2 linked regions of the Egicoccus sp. AB-alg2 genome follow. The protein of the gene in region 1 binds, or shares a complex with, the protein of each later gene. Links are inferred from orthologs where the notes say so. Each region holds a gene or a part of one and is shown on either strand. Other genes may lie near its edges. The genes, in order: trxA and ACERM0_RS06105.

Region 1 (6,492 bases):
GAGCAGGACGCGGCGACGGCCGACCTGGGCAGCGCCGACGACCGGCAGGCGGCGCAGCGCTGCCTCGACGCCCTGCCCGACGACGCCCTGCCCGCCTACCTGGAAGCGGCGCGCTACGACGGTCGCGAGGTGGTCGCGGTCGGCCTGGTGACCCTCGACCCCGGTACGCAGCGCTTCACGGTGCCGGAGGTGCGCGTGCTGGACCGGGAGACCTGCGAGGTGGTCGCCAGCCGCCCGTGAGTCCGGCGGGAGGGACTCTCCCTCACTCGTTCGATTCACGCCGTGTTCTCGGCCATCCGGCAGCGCCCGCGAGTGCGCGCAGGTCGGCGGCATCCCCGTGACCACCGGCCCTGCTGGCCGCGCCACGTCACACGGTCGGTGCGCCAGGTCACCGCACGGTCGAGGCAGCGGCGCGCGGTCGAGGCAGCGGTGCACGGTCGAGGCAGCGGCGCACCCGTGCGCTGCTGGACTGACCATGCGTCGCTCGTTCGACCTCGTGTCCGACGGTTGGGCGCACCGTCGGCCCCCGGACGTCGGCACGCCGAAACCTGGCCATGCTCAGGGAGTGGGTGGGCGTGCGGTGGGCCTCGCCGTCGCCACCCGCCGCGAAACCCAGCCGCCGGACCGCGCCAGCGACCAGCGTGACCGAGGCGTCAGCGCTGCCGCACCACGATCCAGCCGCCGTACATCGCGGCCGGGTAGGCGAGAAAGGCCAGTTCGCGGACCGTGGTCGGTCCCGCCGCGGTGGCCATGCCGATGGCGACGCTGAAGCCGGCCGCGGTGAGCGCGATCGCGCGGACGTAGGGCGTGCTGACCTCGTCCGTGGCCCAGTAGACCGCGCGGGCCACCCCCCAGCCGATGACGCCGGCCGAGATGAGGAAGAACGCGCCCCCGATCAGGATCGGCCCGAGCAGCAGTCCGCCGAGCGCGGCGGCGGCCAGGCCGATGGCGGTCGCCTTCACGGCGGTCGTCGTCGGCAGTCGCTCGCCCGGCGCGGGTGCCGCGACCGCGCCCCGGGCCCGCGAGCGGCTGCGGGGGCGAGGCGTCGACGCGCCGTCCTGGCGTGCACAGTCGGGGCACTTGTAGCCGACGGCCGCCTCGACCCCGCACGACGGGCAGATCGGCGTCTCGCACGCCGAGCACGACAGACGTGTCTCCACGTCGGGATGGCGGGGGCAGGTCGGGGCGTCCACGTCGCCCAGGGTAGGCAACCGTTCACCTCGAACGGGAATGCCACCGTGCAGGTGGCCGTTTAGGCTCTCGACGCAGGTGACGGCCGACGGCGGCCGTCACTCCCGCCTGCTCCCCGCCGTCGTCGACCACAGGTGCCCGCCGCATGTCCCTGACCGTCCCGCCCACTCCCGGTGCCGCAGACCAGGCCCCCGACGCGCGCGTCCACGACGTCGTCATCATCGGCTCCGGCCCCGCCGGGCTGACCGCCGCGCTGTACACGGCCCGCGCCAACCTCGAGCCGCTGTTGGTCGAGGGCGTCGTCGACGGCGGTCCGACCGGTGGTCAGCTCACCCTGACCACGGACGTGGAGAACTTCCCGGGCTTCCCCGACGGGATCATGGGCCCCGAACTCATCATGAACATGCGCTCGCAGGCCGAGCGGTTCGGGACCCGGTTCGTCACCGAGGACGTCACCGCGGTCGACCTCGACGGGCCGGTCAAGACCCTGAAGACCGCTTCCGGGCAAGAGATCGCGACCCGGTCGCTGATCATCGCCACCGGCGCCAAGCCGCGCCGGCTGGACGTTCCGGGCGAGACCGAGCTGTGGGGCTCGGGCGTGTCGGCGTGCGCGACCTGTGACGGGTTCTTCTTCAAGGACAAGCACGTCATCATCGTGGGCGGCGGCGACTCCGCCATGGAGGAGGCGATCTTCCTGACCAAGTTCGCCGCCAAGGTCTCGGTCGTCCACCGCCGCAGCGAGCTGCGCGCCTCCAAGATCATGCAGGAGCGCGCGTTCAAGAACGACAAGATCGACTTCGTCTGGAACGCCGAGGTGGCCGAGATCAAGGGCGCCGACGGTCAGGTCAGCGCCGTCGTGCTGCGCGACACCGTCACCGGCGAGACCCGCGACTTCGCGTGCGAGGGGCTGTTCCTGGCCATCGGGCACATCCCGAACACCTGGCTGTTCGAGGGCGCGCTCGAACGCGACGGCGAGGGCTACCTGCTCGTCGACCAGCCCTCGACCGCCACCAACGTGCCGGGCGTGTTCGCCTGCGGCGACGTCATGGACCAGGTCTACCGGCAGGCCATCACCGCCGCCGGCACCGGCTGCCGCGCCGCCATCGACGCCGAGCGCTTCCTCGCCGAGCACACCTCCGCCGCACCCGACGACCCCCGCTGACCCACCCGAACGGTCGTCCGGTGGGTACGGGCACGGCGGAATAGCCTGTCGCCTCCGACGCGTTCACCCGCGAGACGTCCCACCATCGACACGAAGGAACACGAGCATGGGCGCGACCCCCGTCACCGACGGCGAGTGGAAGACCGAGGTCCTCGAGGCCGACGCCCCGGTCCTGGTCGACTTCTGGGCCGAGTGGTGTGGTCCGTGCCGCATGGTCGGCCCGATCGTCGACCAGATCGCCGAGGAGCACGCCGGCCAGCTCAAGGTCATGAAGCTCAACGTCGACGAGAATCCCGGCACGGCCCGCGAGTACGGCGTCATGTCGATCCCGACGCTGATGGTCTTCAAGGGCGGCCAGCCCGACAAGCGCATCGTGGGCGCCAAGCCGAAGTCGGCTCTGCTCGCCGACCTCGCCGACTACGTGGGTTAGGCCTCGCCAGCCATCCGTCGCGCTGCCCCGGGCCCCTTCGCCCGGGGCAGTCGCCGTGAGGGGGTGGAACGGCCCCGCACGCACCGTCCGAGGAAACTGCGCCATGCCCGACGTCGTGGAACTGATCGGCTACCTGGCCTCGGGGCTGATCGTGCTCAGCCTGCTGATGGCGTCCGTGCTGCGACTCCGGGTGGTCAACCTGGTCGGCTCGGCCGTGTTCACCGCCTACGGCGCGCTCATCGGGTCGCTGCCGGTCGTGCTGACCAACGGCGCCATCGTCTGCATCAACGTCTACTACCTGGCCCGGTTGTGGCGTGACCGCACCGGCAACGGCTACTTCGAGGTCGTGGCCAGCGACACGCGCGCGCCCGTGCTGCGCCGTTTCGTCGACTTCCACCTCGACGACATCCGGCGTTTCCAGCCCGACTTCGCCGGGGTCCGGGACGACCACCTGGCCTGGTTCGTGCTCCGCGACGCCGTCCCGGTCGGCGTGGTGCTCGCCCGCCGCGACGGCGAGGTCGGTCACCTCGACGTCGACTACGTCACCCCGGCCCACCGCGACTTCACCGCCGGGCAGGTCCTCTTCGGCGCGTCCGGGGCCTTCCGTGGGGCCGGCATCTCGCGCGTCACCGCGCACGCGGCGACCAGTGACCACCGGCGCTACCTCGCCCGCATGGGGTTCGCCGAGGACGGCCAGCGCTGGCGACGCGAGGTGTGACGGCCGCCCGCCCTCACGCCTCCGTTCGCGGCGTCGGCAGCCGCAGACCGACCACCCGGCTTCCGATCCGTACCGCGATCGCGGTCGCCGCGCCGGCGATCACGGCCAGGGTGGTGTCGATCGGCTGGAGCAGGAAGCAGACGCCGGCGCCCGCCGCGGCCGCGGTCGCGTAGAAGTCACCCGAGCGGTACAGCACGCCGGGTACCGCGCCGGTCAACAGGTCGCGGATCACGCCCCCGCCCACGCCGCTGACCGCGCCGGCGAAGACGGTGCCCCAGAATCCGAAGCCGGCCGACAGCCCGCGCTCGGCCCCGAGCGCCGCGAACAGGCCGAGGCTGACCGTGTCGAACGCGTAGAGCGTGCGCCCCGTGGGCACGAACCGGTGCAGTGCGAACACCATGACGCCGGTCGCGAACACCAGCCACAGCAGCGTCTCGTCGCGCAGCGCCGTGGGCGGGACGATTCCGACCACCACGTCTCGAATGGAGCCGCCGCCGACCGCCGTCACCGCGGCAAGCACCAGAACGCCCACGATGTCGAAATCCCGGCGAACCGCGGCCAGCGCACCGGTCACGGCGAACGTGACCGTGCCGACGTAGACCAGTGCCTGCTCCACCGTCGTCCTCCGCTGTGCGCCCGGACCCGCGCATACAAGCTTGCGGCCGCGGCCGGCGTCGCCGCCGCGGCAGGGCGGACGTGACCTCGGGCTTGCACCGAGGGCCTAACCTCTGCGCCCGTATGGAACTCATCCAACTCGGAACGGCCGGCGCGGAGGTCGAGGACGTCCAGGGACGCCTCGCCGATCTCGGCATGGCCTGCGACGACGAGACCGGCGTCTTCGGCGAGACGACCCGGGCGGCCGTGCGCGCCTTCCAGCAGCAGCGCGGTCTGCCGGCCGACGGCATCGTCGGCCCCGACACCTGGCACGCGCTGGTCGGCGCCTCCTACCGCCTGGGCGACCGGATGCTGTACGTGACCCGGCCCGTGCTCCAGGGCGACGACGTCCGGGACCTGCAGCGGCGGCTCAACCAGCTGGGTTTCGACGCCGGCTACGAGGACGGCCTGTACGGGTTGCAGACCTTCGAGGCCGTCCGCGAGTTCCAGCTCAACGTCGGCCTGAACAACGACGGCATCGCCGGCCCGGACACCGTCGACCTGCTGCGCCGCCTCTACCGCCAGCACCAGGAGGCCCCGGCCTACGCGGTGCGCGAGCGCGAATGGTTGCGCAGTGCCCCACGCCTGTCGATCGCCGGCGTGCGCATCATGATCGATCCTGGACACAGCCCCGAACTGCCCGGGTTCGTCAACCCCGAGGGCATCGAGGAACAGCGAGTCACCTGGGAGATCGCCGCCCTGCTCGAGGGCCGGCTGGCCGCGCTGGGGGCCCACGTCATCCTCGCGCGTGGCCCGGCCACCTCCCCCACCCCGTCGGAGCGGGCCCAGCACGCCAACCGCGAGGACGTCGAGGCCATCCTGTCCATCCACTGCAACGGCCTGGCGTCCCCGGCGGCGCACGGGGCGGCGGCCTACTACTTCGGCCACGACGGGGCCGTGTCCGAGCGCGGCCGGCTGCTGGCCCAACTGGCGGTGGACAAGGTCGTCGAGGCGACCGGCACGCTCAACTGCCGCACGCATCCCTCCACCACCGCGCTGCTGCGCGAATCGCGCGCGCCGGCGGCGCTGATCGAGCCGGGGTTCCTGACCCACCCGTGGGAGGGCCGCAGGCTGGCCGATCCCGGCCACCAGCGCGACGTCGCCGCGGCACTGGCCGACGCGGTCGTGGCCTTCCTGACCGGGGATCGCACGCTCGCCGGGGTCGCCTGACGCTGCTCCGGGCTGGTCAGCCCGGCGACACGCTGGGGCGCAGACGGCGGGCGCCGGTGTTGATGACCAGTGCCCCGAGGGCCACGCAGCCGGCCCCGGCGAACAGCGCCAGCGCCGGACCGCGCACGTCCACCGCCGCCCCGGACAGCGCGGCCCCGGCGGCCACGCCGAACACGACCGCGGACTGGGTCCACGACTGCGCCTCGGTCTGGGTGCCGGCCAGCGCCAGGTCGTCGATGAGCTGGAAGGCGCAGATGGTGGTCGGTGCGAGGAACAGGCCGCCGACGAACAGCGCCACGGCGAACGAGCCCAGCGAGCCCAGCGCCAGCGGCAACAGCGTCAGGCCGAGGGCCATGACCACGACCAGCACGCGCAGGCGCTGCTCGAGCGTCCCCGGCCAGGACCGGGAGCCGTACACGAGCCCCCCGAGCAGGCTGCCGCCCGCGATCGCGGCCAGCAGGCCACCGGCGGCGTCCGGCTCCCCGGCCAGTTCGGCCACCGCCGGCACGACGATGTCGATCACGCCGAACACCACCGCGATGCAGGCGAAGGCCAGCACCATCACCCGAATGCCGACCGCCCGCAGGGCCCCGCCGACGCCGACCGCGTGCACGCGCGGCGGGATCGCCCGCGCCGCCCCGGTCGCCGCGTAGCCCAGGGCGCCGACCATCGCGATGGTGCCCGCCACGATCACGGCGACCCCACCGCCGAGCCGTGCGTTGATGGCCGCCGCCGCGAGCGGCCCGACGATGAACCCGAGCTCCACGGCGATCGAGGACACGGCGAACGCCGTCTCGCGCTGGCGACCCGTGGGGAACAGCCGGGACAGCAGCACACGCGAGCACGCGGTCACCGGTGGCAGGAACAGCCCCGTGATCACGGTCACCACCACCAGCAGCGGCACCGGCGCTCCCCGGCCGGCGAGCACCGCCAGCGCCGCGGTCCCGGCGGCGTACACCAGTGCGTCCGGCACCAGGAGGCGGGCCTGTCCGATCCGGTCCGCCAGCCGGCCCTGCACGGGTGAACCGAGCCCGACGCCGATCTGATGGGCGGAGGTGACCAGGCCCGCGGCGGCGTAGCCGTAGCCGTGGCCGCGCAGCATCAGCACGATCGCGAGGGCGATCATGCCGGGCGTCAGCCGCGAGACGGTCGAGGCGACCAGCGGCC
Region 2 (6,550 bases), on another replicon or contig:
AGTGGACCTTGTCGCCTGCGCGCGCGCCGATCACCGCGGTCCCCATCGGCGAGTCGGCCGAGAGGATGTCCAGGTCCTCGTGCTGGTCCTCGCGGGAGCCGACGAGGTAGGTCTCCTCGTCGCCCTCGACGTCGAGCACCACGACCAGGCCCGGCCGGACCTCGTCGGTGTCCTGCGGCTGGCCGATGCGCGCATCCCGCAGCAGCGCCTCGAGCTGCCGGATGCGGGCCTCCATCTTGCCCTGCTCGTCCTTGGCGGCGTGGTACTCGGCGTTCTCGCGCAGGTCACCATGGGCGCGCGCCACCTCGATCTCCGCGGAGATCTGCTCACGACCCTCGGTCTTCAGCGTCTCGAGCTCGGCCTGGAGACGGTCGTACGCCTCCTGGCTCAACCAGGTCTCGGCCACGGTGGAAACACCTCGTAACACATCGACGGCAAACATGGGTCCGCGGCTGGGGCACGACCGGAACGGCGCCCCCCCGCCACGACGAACGCCCGGACCGCGTGCAGGTCCGGGCGTGACGAGGGCAGAGCCTACCACGCGGGTCGACACGTGCGCCAACGACATTGGTCGCCCGACCCGGGCGGGGCACTACAGTTCGGCGTCATGGGTCTCGCCGACGTCGCCTACCGGGTCTACGAGCGTCGGCTCGCCGAGGAGTTGTCCGGCGGGCCGCTGCCTCGCCATGTCGGCGTGATCCTGGACGGCAACCGGCGGTTCGCCCGCGAACGCGGCCTGGACGACCCCAGCGCCGGTCACGCGCTGGGCGCCGCCAGGATCGACCCGTTCCTCGGCTGGTGTCTGGAGATGGGCGTCCCCTATGTGACGCTGTGGCTGCTGTCCACCGACAACCTCGGCCGCGACGACCAGGAGGTCGCGCGGCTGCTGTCGATCATCGAGGAGACGGTGCGGCGGCTGGCCGACGACGGTCGCGGGCTGCGGCTGACCGCCGTGGGCGCCCTCGACCTGTTGCCGGACGACACCCGTCGGGCGCTCGCCGAGGTCGAGCGCGCCACCGCTGCCAACGACCGGCTCCGGGTCCAGATCGCCGTCGGCTACGGGGGCCGGCAGGAGATCACCGACGCGCTGCGCAAACTGCTGCAGGCCCGGGCCGGCGAGGGCTGCTCGCTGGAGGACCTCGCCCGCACGCTGCGCCCGGAGGACATCGGCGACCACCTCTACACCACCGGCCTGCCCGATCCCGACCTCATCATCCGGACCTCCGGCGAGGTGCGCCTGTCGGGCTTCCTGCTGTGGCAGTCGGCCCACAGCGAGTACTACTTCTGCGACGCGTACTGGCCCGACTTCCGTCGCATCGACTTCCTCCGCGCCCTGCGCGACTACCAGCGTCGATCCCGCCGCTACGGCCGCTGAGCGGCCTCGCGTCGGGGCGCCCCGCGCACGAGGCGATATCGAGGCGCCCGCGCACGAGGCGACGCCGATCCCGCCGCTACGGCCGCTGACGCGAGGTGCGGGTGGCGAGCCACACCAGCGAGCCGACGCCCAGCAGCACCAGCCCGCCCACGACCGCCACCTGCGGCAGCGTGACGGCCAGCAGCACGCACAGCCCGACGCCCAACGCGGCCAGCCACCGGGGCCAGCGCCGCTCCGTGTGCGTCAGCGTGACGGCCGACGCGTTCGCCAGGGCGTAGTAGGTCAGCACCGCGAACGAGCTGAACCCGATGGCGCCGCGCAGGTCGGCGACCAGCACGATCGCCGACACGACCACCGCCGCGGTGATCTCCGCCCGGTGCGGCGTGCGACGCGTCGGGTGGACGGCGTCGAGGAACCCGGGCAGCTCGCGGCGGCGCGCCATCGACAGCGTCGTGCGGCTCACGCCGGCGAGCAGCGAGAGCAGCACACCGGCGGCGGCGACCGCGGCGCCGACCTGCACGACGGGGGCCAACCCGGCCAGACCGCCGGCCTCGACGGCCGCGACCAACGGGGCCGGTGACGCCGCCAGCAACTCGGGCCCGGCGGCGAGCAGTGCGGTGCCGAGCACGACCGTGTACACCACGACCACGATGCCCAGCGCGAGCGGGATGGCGCGCGGGATCGTCTCGGTGGGGTCACGCACCTCCTCGCCCAGCGTCGCCAGCCGCGCGTAGCCGGCGAACGCGAAGAACAGCAGCCCGCCCGCCTGCAGGACCCCGAACGGACCGGCCGGCAGCGTCGCGTCGAGGTGGTCCAGCGACGCGTTGCCCCCGAGCAGGGCCGCGGCCGCGGTCACGGCCAGCGCGGCGAGCACGATCGCGACGATGGCGCGGCTGAGCCGCGCGGTCTTCTCCACGCCGAGGTAGTTGACGGTGGCCATCGCCACCACCGCGCCGATCGCGATCGGCCGGGCGAGCGACGGGGCGACGTAGGCGCCGAACGTCAGGGCCATCGCGGACAGGCTGGCGGTCTTGCCGACGACGAAGCTCCAGCCGGCCAGGAACCCCCAGTACTCGCCGAGTCGCTCGCGGGCGTAGACGTAGGTGCCGCCGGCTTCCGGGTACAGCGCGGCGAGCTGGGCCGACGAGGTGGCGTTGGCGTAGGCCACCAGCGCCGCTAGGGCCAGGCCCACCAGCAGCCATGACCCGGCCGCCGCGGCGGCCGGACCCGGGGCCGCGAACACGCCGGCGCCGATCATGGCGCCGAGTCCGACGACGACGGCGTCGCCCAGGGTCAGGCGCCGTGCCAGCGACTCCGACGGGCGGGTCATGCCGTCGGCTCGACGGCCAGGTCGGCCAGCAGGCCACGCACGCGACGCTCGATCTCGTCGCGGATCGGGCGCACGTCGTCGACGCCCTTGCCGGCCGGGTCGGTGAGCTCCCAGTCGAGGTAGCGCGTGCCCGGCACGTAGGGGCACTCGTCGCCGCAGCCCATGGTCACCACCACGTCCGTGGACGACAGCTCCTCGTCGGTCCACCGGCGCGGCTGCTGGTCCGCGATGTCGATGCCGACCTCGCGCATCGCGGCGACCGCAGCCGGGTTGACCTCGTCGACCGGTGCCGAGCCGGCCGACAGCACCTGCACCCGGTCGCCGGCGAGGGTGCGCAGCCACCCGGCCGCCATCTGCGAGCGGCCGGCGTTGTGGACGCAGAGGAAGAGCACGGTGGGGCGGTCGGTCATGGAGACACCTCGACGATTCGCGTTTGCTCAATGCTAGTCGAGCTATTTCGCCACGTGGTGCGCGGTGGTGGCCGGCCGGTGAACGTCCCCGGGATGGTGGTCGAGGTTCCGCCGCCCCAGGGGGCCTCGGGGGTACCGTCATCGACGTCGCACGCCCACCGCCGACGACCGAGACGACCACGGTGCCGCATCTGCCGCCCGACCATCTCTCACGGGACTTCCTGACCGGACTGCCGCCCACCGGGGATCCACTTCCCGAGGTGCCGGACCGGTTGCCGGACGCGCGGACCGTCGCACGCCCGGAGCCCCGGCCCGACATCACCGCACTGCTCGCGCCACCCCGAATGGGGTGGCGTTCTTCGTTCCGGTCCGACGCCGGCGTACTCACGCCACGTTGGCCGTCCCTTGGGAGCCACGCATGTCGACGATGACGCGAACCACCACTCGGCGAGGTACGTCCGCTCGGCGGACCTACGTCCTCGACACCTGTGTCCTGCTGGCCGACCCGAACGCGCTGTTCCGGTTCGACGAGCACGACGTCGTCCTGCCCCTGGTGGTCATCGAGGAACTCGACCGCAAGAAGACGTCGCTCGACGACGTGGGGCGCAACGCGCGGCTGGCGTTGCGCGCCATCGAGGAGTTGCGGGTGCAGAGCGGGGGCGGGCTTCGCGACGCCCTGAGCCTGCCGTCGGGCGGCTCGGTACGGATCGAGTCCAACCACGTCGACGTGGAACTGCCGCCCTACCTCGACAAGGGCAAGGCCGACCACCGCATCCTCTGCGTCGCGATCGGACTCGCCGGGACGCTGGTGACCAAGGACGCCGGCCTGCGCATCAAGGGCAGCCAGCTCGGCGTCGAGGTCGAGGACTACCGGGGCGACACCGCCCGCACCAGCGAGCACGACGACGGGCTCGTGGAGCTGGAGGTCGACGCGGCCTTCCTCGACCTGCTGCACCGCGACGGCAAGGCGCGCCTGGACGCCGACCTGGTCGATCTCGCACCGGCCGGCGGGGCGCTGTGGCCCAACGCCTGCCTCGTGCTGAAGGCCGGCCGGTCGTCGTCGGGCCTCGGGCGCGTGCTCGACGTGGACGACGAGGGAGCCGCGACCATCCACCGCGTGGCCGGTCACCGCTCGGTGTTCGGCATGGCGCCACGCGACGTGCGTCAGACCTTCGCGATCGACCTGCTGCTGGACCCGGATGTGCCCTGCGTGTCGCTGATGGGCATGGCCGGCACGGGCAAGACCTTCCTGGCGCTCGCGGCCGGACTCGAGCAGGTCCTCGAGGCGACCGCCTACCGCCGCCTGTCGGTCTACCGCCCGCTCATCGCGGTCGGTCGCCAGGAGATCGGCTACCTGCCCGGTGACCTCGACGAGAAGCTCGCCCCCTGGATGGCCGCCGTCCACGACAACCTCTACGCGCTGCTGCGGCGCGGGGACGCGGCGGGCGCCGGTGTGGCGGCCGGGGGGCGTGGGGCGCGCGAGCACCGCCAGATCCAGTCGACCATCGACTCGCTGATCGACCGGGGCCAGCTCGAGCTCGCGGCCATCACCTACCTGCGGGGACGCTCCATCACCGACGAGTTCGTGATCGTCGACGAGGCCCAGAACATCGAGCTGTCGGCGCTCAAGGTCGTGCTGACGCGCATGGCGACCGGCTCCAAGGTCGTGTTCTGCGGCGACCTCGGACAGGTCGACAATCCCTACATCTCCCCGTACGGCGGCATGGCCGCGCTGATCGAGAAGATGAAGGGCAGCCCGTTGTTCGGGCACGTCACGCTCGCCAAGGGCGTTCGCAGCCCGCTGGCCGAGCACGCCGCCACGATCTTCTAACCGGCTTCACCGGGGACGCGGCCGTCGTCCTTGGCGACGGCCCGCCCGTCGGCACGCACCTCAGCAGCGTCGCCGACGGGGGTGGTGGCGCGCTGTTGCTCCATCTCGACGCGCAGCGCGTCGAAGCCGCTCGGGCGGATCTTGGGCGGCGCCGACGGCGGACGGGCGCCGCGGTTGGGGACGAGTCCGGCCGCGACCGCCCCCAGCAGCAGACCCAGAAGCGCGCCGCGCACCAGGCCGACGTCGAAGGCGAGCGTGTCGCCGCGCGGCGTCAGCGCGAGTGCGAGGGCGATGCCGGCGGCGACGCCGCCCAGCACGAGCGCGATGCGCAGCGGGAGTCGCCACGGGACGGGCTGGCGGATCCGCTCGACGTTGCTCTTCTGGCGGGCCATGGGCGACGAACCTCGGGATCAGTAGGGGAGAGGTGGACGTCCCCGCATCGTGCCGCGCCGACCTTCAGCTGCCTTCAGGTGACGGGAGTCGCGCGGGCCACGCTCGCCCCGTCCGTCGCGCGCGATCCAGCGGTTTCCTTCGCGGGCGAGGAGACCCCGGCGCCACGGCCGCGGCCGGCAACGCAGCGGGAGCGTCTTCCGTCACCGGTGACGGGAACCCGCAGCGGCAACTGCGCCCGGCAAGGGATCGAACTGGTTTCCGTCGCGGGCGACGAAAAGTCTGACTTCACGGCCGCGGCCGGCAGCGCATCGAGAGCGGTTTCCGTCACGGGTGACGGAAACCTTCCTCGAGGGTCTTGACGGTCGCGTTGAGTGAGCGCACACTCATCGGTGAGTGAGTGCTCACTCGGGGCCAAGACAGCACCCCGAGCAACGCCGGTCGGACCGCGGAGGCGTGTCCGGGCCGCTGGCCGCCGGGGGACGTCGAGGAAGGGCGGGGCGAGGTGGCGACGTTGGAGGAACGGTTGCTGGACGCGGCCACCCGCGTGCTCGAACGCGACGGCCTGCCGGGCATCACCACCAAGCGCATCGCGCAGGAGGCGGGCTGCTCGGAGGGTTCGATCTACAACCACTTCGGCAGCAAGGAGGACCTGCTGGCCGAGGTCGTGAAGGCGCGCATGTCGGCCTTCCCGGCCCGGGCGGCCGAGTTCCCGGACTCGCCCGGCACCGACGACGTGCGCGAGCGACTGCGCGAGATCGCCGAACTCGCGCTCGCGTTCTACCGCCGAGGGACCGGCCACCTCGTCGCGATGATCAACAACCCCGACGCCATGCAGCAGCACGTGCGCGAGGTCCATGCCCGTGGCGGAGGCCCATGGCGCACCGTGGACGACCTCAGCCGCTGGCTGCGCGCGGAGCAGGACCTCGGCCTGGTCGACCCGGGCGCAAATCCCGTCGCCGCGGTCACCGCCCTGCTGGGCGCCATGCTCTTCCACGCCATCACCTCCGCGACCTGGGGCGCCGAGTTCGGTGCGCCCGACGACGAGGTCGCCGTCGACCGCGCCGTGGCCGCCGTCTGGCACGGCCTCGCGCCGGCCGGCTGACCGGATCGACGCCGGCCCTGCGCCCTGTCCCGCCACCCCGTCCCCGACACCCGCGCCCGACGCGAGCCGCGCCGGCGCCTGTCCGCGAAGGAACCCGCCATGACCGCCG

What was found.
Region 2: the proteins of trxA (region 1) and ACERM0_RS06105 are in contact, whole or in part, in an NMR structure (PDB 2IPA), measured with the Bacillus subtilis proteins. The link is inferred for Egicoccus sp. AB-alg2 from one-to-one orthologs.

Annotation. Positions count from the first base shown.
Region 1 is NZ_JBGUAX010000007.1:205,495-211,986, forward strand. What follows is about bases 1,223-4,121. They hold trxA (thioredoxin), read left to right. Parts: upstream 1,223-2,459; coding sequence 2,460-2,783; downstream 2,784-4,121. Other genes in these bases: trxB (thioredoxin-disulfide reductase), read left to right, coding at 1,337-2,353; ACERM0_RS15175 (YgjV family protein), read left to right, coding at 2,887-3,501; ACERM0_RS15180 (trimeric intracellular cation channel family protein), read right to left, coding at 3,515-4,117. Outside these bases: ACERM0_RS15155 (hypothetical protein), read left to right, coding at 1-240; ACERM0_RS15160 (B-box zinc finger protein), read right to left, coding at 654-1,193; ACERM0_RS15185 (N-acetylmuramoyl-L-alanine amidase), read left to right, coding at 4,240-5,325; ACERM0_RS15190 (MFS transporter), read right to left, coding at 5,342-6,492. UniProt on the Bacillus subtilis protein: Participates in various redox reactions through the reversible oxidation of its active center dithiol to a disulfide and catalyzes dithiol-disulfide exchange reactions.
Region 2 is NZ_JBGUAX010000003.1:184,666-191,215, forward strand. Bases 1,409-4,365 are described here. They hold ACERM0_RS06105 (arsenate reductase ArsC), read right to left. Parts: upstream 3,116-4,365; coding sequence 2,702-3,115; downstream 1,409-2,701. Other genes in these bases: ACERM0_RS06100 (APC family permease), read right to left, coding at 1,452-2,705; ACERM0_RS06110 (PhoH family protein), read left to right, coding at 3,543-4,365. Outside these bases: transcription elongation factor GreA, read right to left, coding at 1-442; ACERM0_RS06095 (isoprenyl transferase), read left to right, coding at 608-1,375; more of ACERM0_RS06110, read left to right, coding at 4,366-4,946; ACERM0_RS06115 (hypothetical protein), read right to left, coding at 4,943-5,338; ACERM0_RS06120 (TetR/AcrR family transcriptional regulator), read left to right, coding at 5,851-6,441; ACERM0_RS06125 (ATP-binding cassette domain-containing protein), read left to right, coding at 6,541-6,550. UniProt on the Bacillus subtilis protein: Catalyzes the reduction of arsenate [As(V)] to arsenite [As(III)]. In vitro, can dephosphorylate para-nitrophenyl phosphate (pNPP).